DNA from 2 places in the Massilia violaceinigra genome. Region 2 is predicted to be linked to the other one. Evidence: riboswitches for the same ligand, from Rfam matches in the RefSeq annotation. Region 2 holds a riboswitch; the other holds the start of a gene.

Region 1 (3,415 bases), 2.4 Mb from region 2:
TTCCACCTGCTTCGAGCGGCTCGGTTCGAGCGACGCAAATTGATTGCTGGTGCGCTTGGGCGCCACGCCGCCGTGTTCCATGCCGTGCGCCAGCGAGCCGTAGATCGTCCAGTCGGGCGTCGGGTTGTAAACCAGTGCGACGTTCGGCAGCAGGAAGCTGGTGTCGGTGCTTGCATTGCGCTTGATGGCGGCATAGCGCAAGCCGGTGTGCAGCTTGAACTGCGCGCTCAGCGACAGGATGTCCTGCACCACAAAGCCGCGTTCATGATCGTTCAAGCGTTCCGTGAGCGGTCCGGTCGTGCGGCTCGCGTCCACGGGCGGCACGATCAGGTTGTTGTAGATATTGCTGAAGCCGACGTAGTCGTACACGTATTCGCCGGCCTTGTCGCTGCGTTCAAGATAGGTCGCGCCGATGGTCAGTTCGTGGCCGATTGAGCCGGTAGCGAACTTACCCTGCAACAGGGCTTGCGCGCCGAGCGGCGACTTGCGTTCGTCTACGCTCTGGTAGTCGTACACGTCGTAGTCGCCGTTCGAGCAGTAGCCCGGATAGAAACCCTCGCCCTCGTTGCTGCAGCCGTAAGGGAAGGCGGTGAAGTCGTCGCGCTTGAATTCATGCTTGTTGGCGGTGATGGTGGTACGCCAGGCGTCGTTGATCAGATACTCGAAGCGCAGGCCGATATTGCTGGTGCGCGTGTCGACGGGCTTGGTCCACGGCTGCTCATTGAGCAAGGTCTTGGCCGAGATATTGGTCGGCAACGCGACGCCGCGAATGAGCTGGTAGCCGGGCGCGGTAATCTGCGATTTCTTCTGGTAGTCCATGTCGAGCTGCAGCAGCGCCTGGGGCGAGATCTGCCAGTCGAACGCGCCCGACACGAAGGAGCGCTCGCCGTCCGCACCCTTGACGTAGGAGCGCAGGCGCTCGCCGGCGGCGTTGACGCGGTAGCCGAAGCGCTTGTCGTTGAAGCGGCCGCCCAGGTCCACCGCGCCGTACACGGTGCCGCGCTCGCGCGCTTCCACGGTGACCGAGCGCAGTGGCGTGGCGGTCGGGCGCTTGAGCGCGTAGTTGACGATGCCGCCCGGCGCGGTCACGCCAGCCTGCAGGCCCGACAAGCCCTTGAGGATCTCGATGCGCTCCTTGTTTTCGAGCGGGATCTGGGTGTCCCCCGAGATGGCGATGCCGTCCTTGCGGTAGCTGGCGCCGTTATTGAGCGCGAAGCCGCGGATCGAGAACTGCTCGGCGTAGCCGACGGCGTTGTACGAATCGCTGACACTGGCGTCGAACTTCATGGCGTCGGTGCTGTTGCGGATGCTGTAGTCCTGCATCTGCTCGCGGCTGATCGACACCACCGTCGCCGGCGTGTACAGCAGCGGCGTGTCGGAGAAACCGGCCACGCTGGCGCGGTCGGCGGCGATCTGCTTGGCGCCGGTGACGACGACTTCCGGCATCGACTGCGAGGTCGTTTGCGCGTGAGCGGAAAAGGCGAACGCCTGCACGATGGACAGGGCGATGACGGACTGCTTGAATTTTGGCGATGACATAGTGTGCTCGTATTACGCGCCGGCGTGCGGTGCGTTGCTTGAAAAAGCCGGAGCCAACGGGGGAGCAAACAAAGGAGGGGACTACTTTGCGCTTTCCTTCGCTGGCATTATCCAGATCAGGTACGGAGGGTATCTCTCACCCGGAAAGTAAATTCCAGGACCCCTAGCGAATGTCGATTTTATCACAGCTGGCACGGGCGGCGCTGCCCGCGCCAGCGTGTGCGGCGTGCCTGACGCCCTGTTACAGGCTCATTTCCAGCACTTTGCGGCTCACGTCGAGGGTGACGTCGCGCTGTTCGCCGAGTTTGACCATGCGGTGCGCTTCGAGGGCGCTCAAGATGCCGTCCAGGTCCTTGGCGCCAAGACCGTAGTCGCCCAGGCGCGTTTTCACGCCCATCTGCTCGAAGAACTCCTCGGTGCGGGTGATGGCCGCTTCGATGCGGGTATCTTCATCGCCGCCGGACAGGTTCCACACGCGTTCGGCGAACTGCAGCAGCTTGGCGCGCTTGCCCTCCTTGCGCACGCGCAGCATGCTCGGTAACACGATGGCGAGCGTCTGGGCGTGGTCGAGATTATGCAGGGCGGTCAGCTCGTGGCCGATCATGTGAGTCGCCCAGTCCTGCGGCACGCCGGCGCCGATCAGGCCATTCAAGGCGAGCGTGGCGCACCACATGACGTTGGCGCGCACGTCGTAATCGTCGGGATTGGCCAGTGCCTGCGGGCCTTCCTCGATGAGCGTAAGCAGCAGGCCTTCGGCAAAGCGGTCCTGGACCTTGGCACCGACCGGGTAGGTCATGTACTGCTCCATCACGTGCGCAAAGGCGTCCACCACGCCGTTGCCGACCTGGCGCGTGGGCAGCGAATAGGTTTTGCTCGGGTCGAGGACGGCGAACTTGGGGAAGCACTTGCGGCTCATGAACGAGAATTTTTCGTGCGTCGATTTGCGGGTAACGACGCCGCCGCTGTTCATTTCCGAGCCGGTCGCGGGCAGGGTCAGCACCGCGCCGAAGGGCATGGCGGCGACGATATTGTTACCGCGCTTTTCGAGGATCGTCCACGGGTCTTCTTCAAGCAGGGCGCCGGCGGCGATGAACTTGGTGCCGTCGATGACCGATCCGCCGCCGACGGCGAGCAGGAAGTCGATTTTCTCGGCCTTGACCTGGGCGATGGCGCGCATCAGCGTTTCGTAGCTGGGGTTCGGTTCGATGCCGGCGAATTCGGTGACGGTAAAATCGGCCAGGGCGGCCAGCACTTCGTCGTAGACGCCGTTTTGTTTGATGCTGCCGCCGCCGTAGACGAGCAGCACGCGCGCGGACGCGGGAATCTGTTTGGCGATGGCGGCGATCTGGCCCTGGCCGAACAGGATCTGCGTCGGATTGTAGAAGTCGAAGTTGAGCACGGTGGTTCCTTGTATGGGCAAACTGGTAGTGGGAGATTATCGCTCAAGCACGGGATTCTTGCGGAAGGCGGGCGAAAACGGCGGATGGGCCATAATCGTCCCTCGACTGATCCATCCAAGGGGGCACGATGACGTACGAACTATATTACTGGCCGACGATCCAGGGGCGCGGCGAATTCATCCGACTGGCGCTGGAGGAGGCCGGCGCCGCGTATGTCGACGTGGGACGCCAGAAAAATGGCGCCGACAAGGTCGCCGCCGCCCTTGCGGCCCAGGCCACGCCATCGTTCGCGCCGCCTTTTCTCACCGCCGGGGCGCTGACCATCGGCCAGACTGCCAACATCCTGCTGTACCTCGGCGCCCGCCACGGCCTCGCGCCGCGCGCCGAAGCGGGGCGCTTGTGGGTGCATCAGTTGCAGCTGACCATTACGGACCTCGTCAACGAAGCGCACGACACCCATCATCCTGTCGGCGTGT
Region 2 (3,415 bases):
CGTGCTTCCAGGCGACCTGGGTCAGTTCGCCCAGGGTCTTCAGTTCGGCCAGCTGGGCTTCGTCGTTGGCGTCGTAGATCGAACCGGGACGCAGGCCGTCGCCGAGGCTGAACGAGACGTCGTACGCCTTCATGATGGCGCAGATGTCTTCGAAGTGCGTGTACAGGAACGATTCCTTGTGATGCGCGAGGCACCACTTGGCCATGATCGAGCCGCCGCGCGAGACGATGCCGGTCAGGCGCGAGGCCGTCATCGGCACGTAGCGCAGCAGCACGCCGGCGTGGATGGTGAAGTAATCGACGCCTTGCTCGGCCTGTTCGATCAGGGTGTCGCGGAAGATTTCCCAGGTCAGGTCTTCGGCCTTGCCGTTGACCTTTTCCAGCGCCTGGTAGATCGGCACGGTGCCGATCGGGACCGGGCTGTTACGGATGATCCATTCGCGCGTTTCGTGAATGTGCTTGCCGGTCGACAGATCCATGACGTTGTCGGCGCCCCAGCGGATCGCCCAGGTCATTTTTTCGACTTCCTCGCCGATCGACGAGGTCACGGCCGAATTGCCGATGTTGGCGTTGATCTTGACCAGGAAATTACGGCCGATGATCATCGGCTCGGCTTCCGGATGGTTGATGTTGGCCGGGATGATGGCGCGTCCGCGTGCGATTTCCTCGCGCACGAATTCGGCGCTGATGGTGTCCGGGATGCTGGCGCCGAACGACTGGCCCGGGTGCTGGCGGCCCAGCAGCTGCGCGCTGCGCTTGCCCATCGGGCCGGACGCTTCGAGCTCCTGCAGGTATTCCTGGCGGCGCAGGTTTTCGCGGATCGCGACATATTCCATTTCAGGCGTGATGATGCCGCGGCGCGCGTAGTGCATCTGCGTCACGTTGGCGCCAGCCAGCGCGCGGCGCGGGGTGCGCTGCAGCTGGAAGCGCAGCGCGGCCAGCGCCGGATCGTCCAGGCGCGCCTGGCCGTAGGCCGAGCTGGGGCCGGCCAGTTCTTCGGTGTCGCCGCGCTCCAGAATCCACGGCAGGCGCGGGGTGCCGAGACCCGAGCGGATGTCGATCTTCGCTTCCGGATCGGTGTACGGGCCGGACGTGTCATATATATACACGGGCGGATTCGGTTCCGCGCCGAACGAGGCGGCGGTATCGGACTGGCTCACGGCGCGCATCGGCACGCGCAGGTCGGCGCGGCTGCCCTGGGCATAGACTTTACGGGAATTCGGGAAAGGCGCGATGGCGGCTTCGTCCACCGTGGCGGTGGCGGAATCGAATTTGAGCGGGGTTTTAAGCGGTGCGTTCATGTGGCTCCATTGCGTGCAGGAGCCAGCAAAGGAGTAGGAGCGGCCGGGATGGCAGCCGTGACGGCGCATCCATGGAACTCACTGGCTTCCCTTCGCTGGCATTATCCAGATCAGGTTCAGAGGGTGTTTCTCACCCGCGCATCGCATTGCGACTTGCAGGACCCCTAGCGTGTGCCGCCTTGCGGCAGCGAGCGTAATTATACCTGTTGATCGGCCGGACAAGATGGCTTTTTCGGCACGTCCGGCGCAGTGATCTGCCACAAGACCCGCGCGCACCGGAGTGGGACACTGAACAATCGTGGAGCGCGGATGGCATGCCTGGCACGATTGCCGTTCAGGCCACATGAATCCCGTGTAAGGCGCAAAACAATATCACCAATTCTCACATCCGGCAGTGAGCACACGGCGGAAATCGTGACTTTCGGTACAAAACAACAGTTGCCTGACGCGCAAAATAACTTGTTTGATTGCTCTAATCGTTTCCCAATACACTTAATCTCTGGTCCCATGGGCACGCCAGTCAACAACGCCTGCGGCACCCTTGAAACGATCATTCCGGAGAACTGCCATGATGCATACCAAGCCTGAAATGTCCCCGATCGCCAGCGCGGTCAAATTGTTGTTGGCCAGCGTCGCCGCCGGCGTCGTCACGCATGCCTCCGCGGCCGCGGACACGACCCGCGTGATCGTTGCGTTCAAGCCGGGCAAGGCAGCCATCGTCAAGGCGGCGGTATCGGGCGCCCACGGTGCGGTCAAGCACGAGATCCACGGCATGAACGCGATGGCGATCGAGGTGCCGGCCAAAGCCCTGAACGGACTGCTGCGCAATCCGAACGTCGAGTACATCGAGGAAGACGTGGTGCGCAAGGCGTTCGCCCTGACGTCGGCGTCCACCGGCACGCCTTATGCGACCGGCCAGCTGGTGCCGTACGGGATCAAGCTGGTGCAAGCCGACCTGCTGCCGGACGCGAACGCCGCCAACCGCAAGGTGTGCATCATCGATTCCGGCTACGACCGCGCCCACGAAGACCTGAGCGCCAACAGCGTCGCCGGCGAATACGATGCCGGCACCGGCAACTGGTACACCGACGAAAACCATCATGGCACGCACGTGGCGGGCACCGTCGCGGCCATCAACAACAGCGGCACCGGCGTGGTGGGCGTGAACGCGAACCGGCTTTTGAAACTGCACATCGTGAAGGTGTTCGGCGCGGCCGGCTGGGCCTATTCCTCGTCCCTGGCGACGGCCGCCAACAAGTGCGGCAGCGCCGGCGCCAACGTGATCAGCATGTCGCTCGGCGGCGGGCGCCCCAGCAAGACCGAGCAGCGCGCCTTCGATGCGCTGGCCGCCAAGGGTGTGCTCAGCATCGCCGCGGCGGGCAACGATGGCAACACGGTGGTCTCCTACCCGGCCGGCTACGGCAGCGTGATGATGGTCGGCGCGCTGGACGAGAACAAGGCCTGGGCCAGCTTCTCGCAATACAACAGCAAGGTCGAAATTTCCGGCCCCGGCGTGGGCGTGCTTTCGACCGTGCCGATGAACAGCGGCTCCACGCCGGCACTGACTGTGGGCGCCACCGTGTATGCGCCGGGGTCGATGGACGGCTCGCCCGTGAAAACGGCCACCGCGCCGCTGGCCGACTTTGGCCTGGGCGACAAGGTCAACGCCGCCGTCTCGGGCAAGGTCTGCCTGATCGCGCGCGGCACCATCGATTTCGCCACCAAGGTCGCCAACTGCCAGAACAGCGGCGGCGTGGGCGCGGTCGTGTACAACAACGTGGCCGGCGCCTTTACCGGCACGGTCGGCACGGCCACGCTCATTCCATCGGTGTCGGCATCAAGCACCGAGGGCGCGCAGCTCAAGACCCAGCTGGGCCAGAGCGCCACGGTGGCGGTCAAGCCAGCCAGCTACGCCTACTTCGACGGCACCTCGATGGCGACCCCGCACGTGTCGGCGGTGGCGGCACTGGTGTGGAGCTACTTCCCGACCTGCAGCGGCGCCCAGATCCGCACATCGCTCGGCAAGAGCGCGCTCGACCTGGGCACGGCGGGACGCGACACCAAGTACGGTTTCGGCCTGGTACAGGCAAGGGCCGCCCACGACCGCATCAAGTT

Evidence for each region. A riboswitch is a leader RNA that binds a small molecule or an ion and turns the genes downstream of it on or off. The one in region 2 is predicted to bind thiamine pyrophosphate.
Region 1: linked by a shared signal. The riboswitch ahead of CR152_RS18100 (TonB-dependent siderophore receptor) and the one ahead of thiC (phosphomethylpyrimidine synthase ThiC) in region 2 are both predicted to bind thiamine pyrophosphate.

Annotation. Positions count from the first base shown of each region.
Region 1 covers NZ_CP024608.1:4,045,822-4,049,236, forward strand. Annotated here, with positions in the region: gene CR152_RS18100 (TonB-dependent siderophore receptor) at 1-1,539, opposite strand, end outside; TPP riboswitch at 1,616-1,714, opposite strand; gene CR152_RS18105 (iron-containing alcohol dehydrogenase) at 1,781-2,938, opposite strand; gene CR152_RS18110 (glutathione S-transferase) at 3,067-3,415, shown strand, end outside.
Region 2 covers NZ_CP024608.1:1,656,345-1,659,759, reverse strand. Annotated here, with positions in the region: gene thiC (phosphomethylpyrimidine synthase ThiC) at 1-1,300, opposite strand, end outside; TPP riboswitch at 1,371-1,476, opposite strand; gene CR152_RS07420 (S8 family serine peptidase) at 1,869-3,415, shown strand, end outside.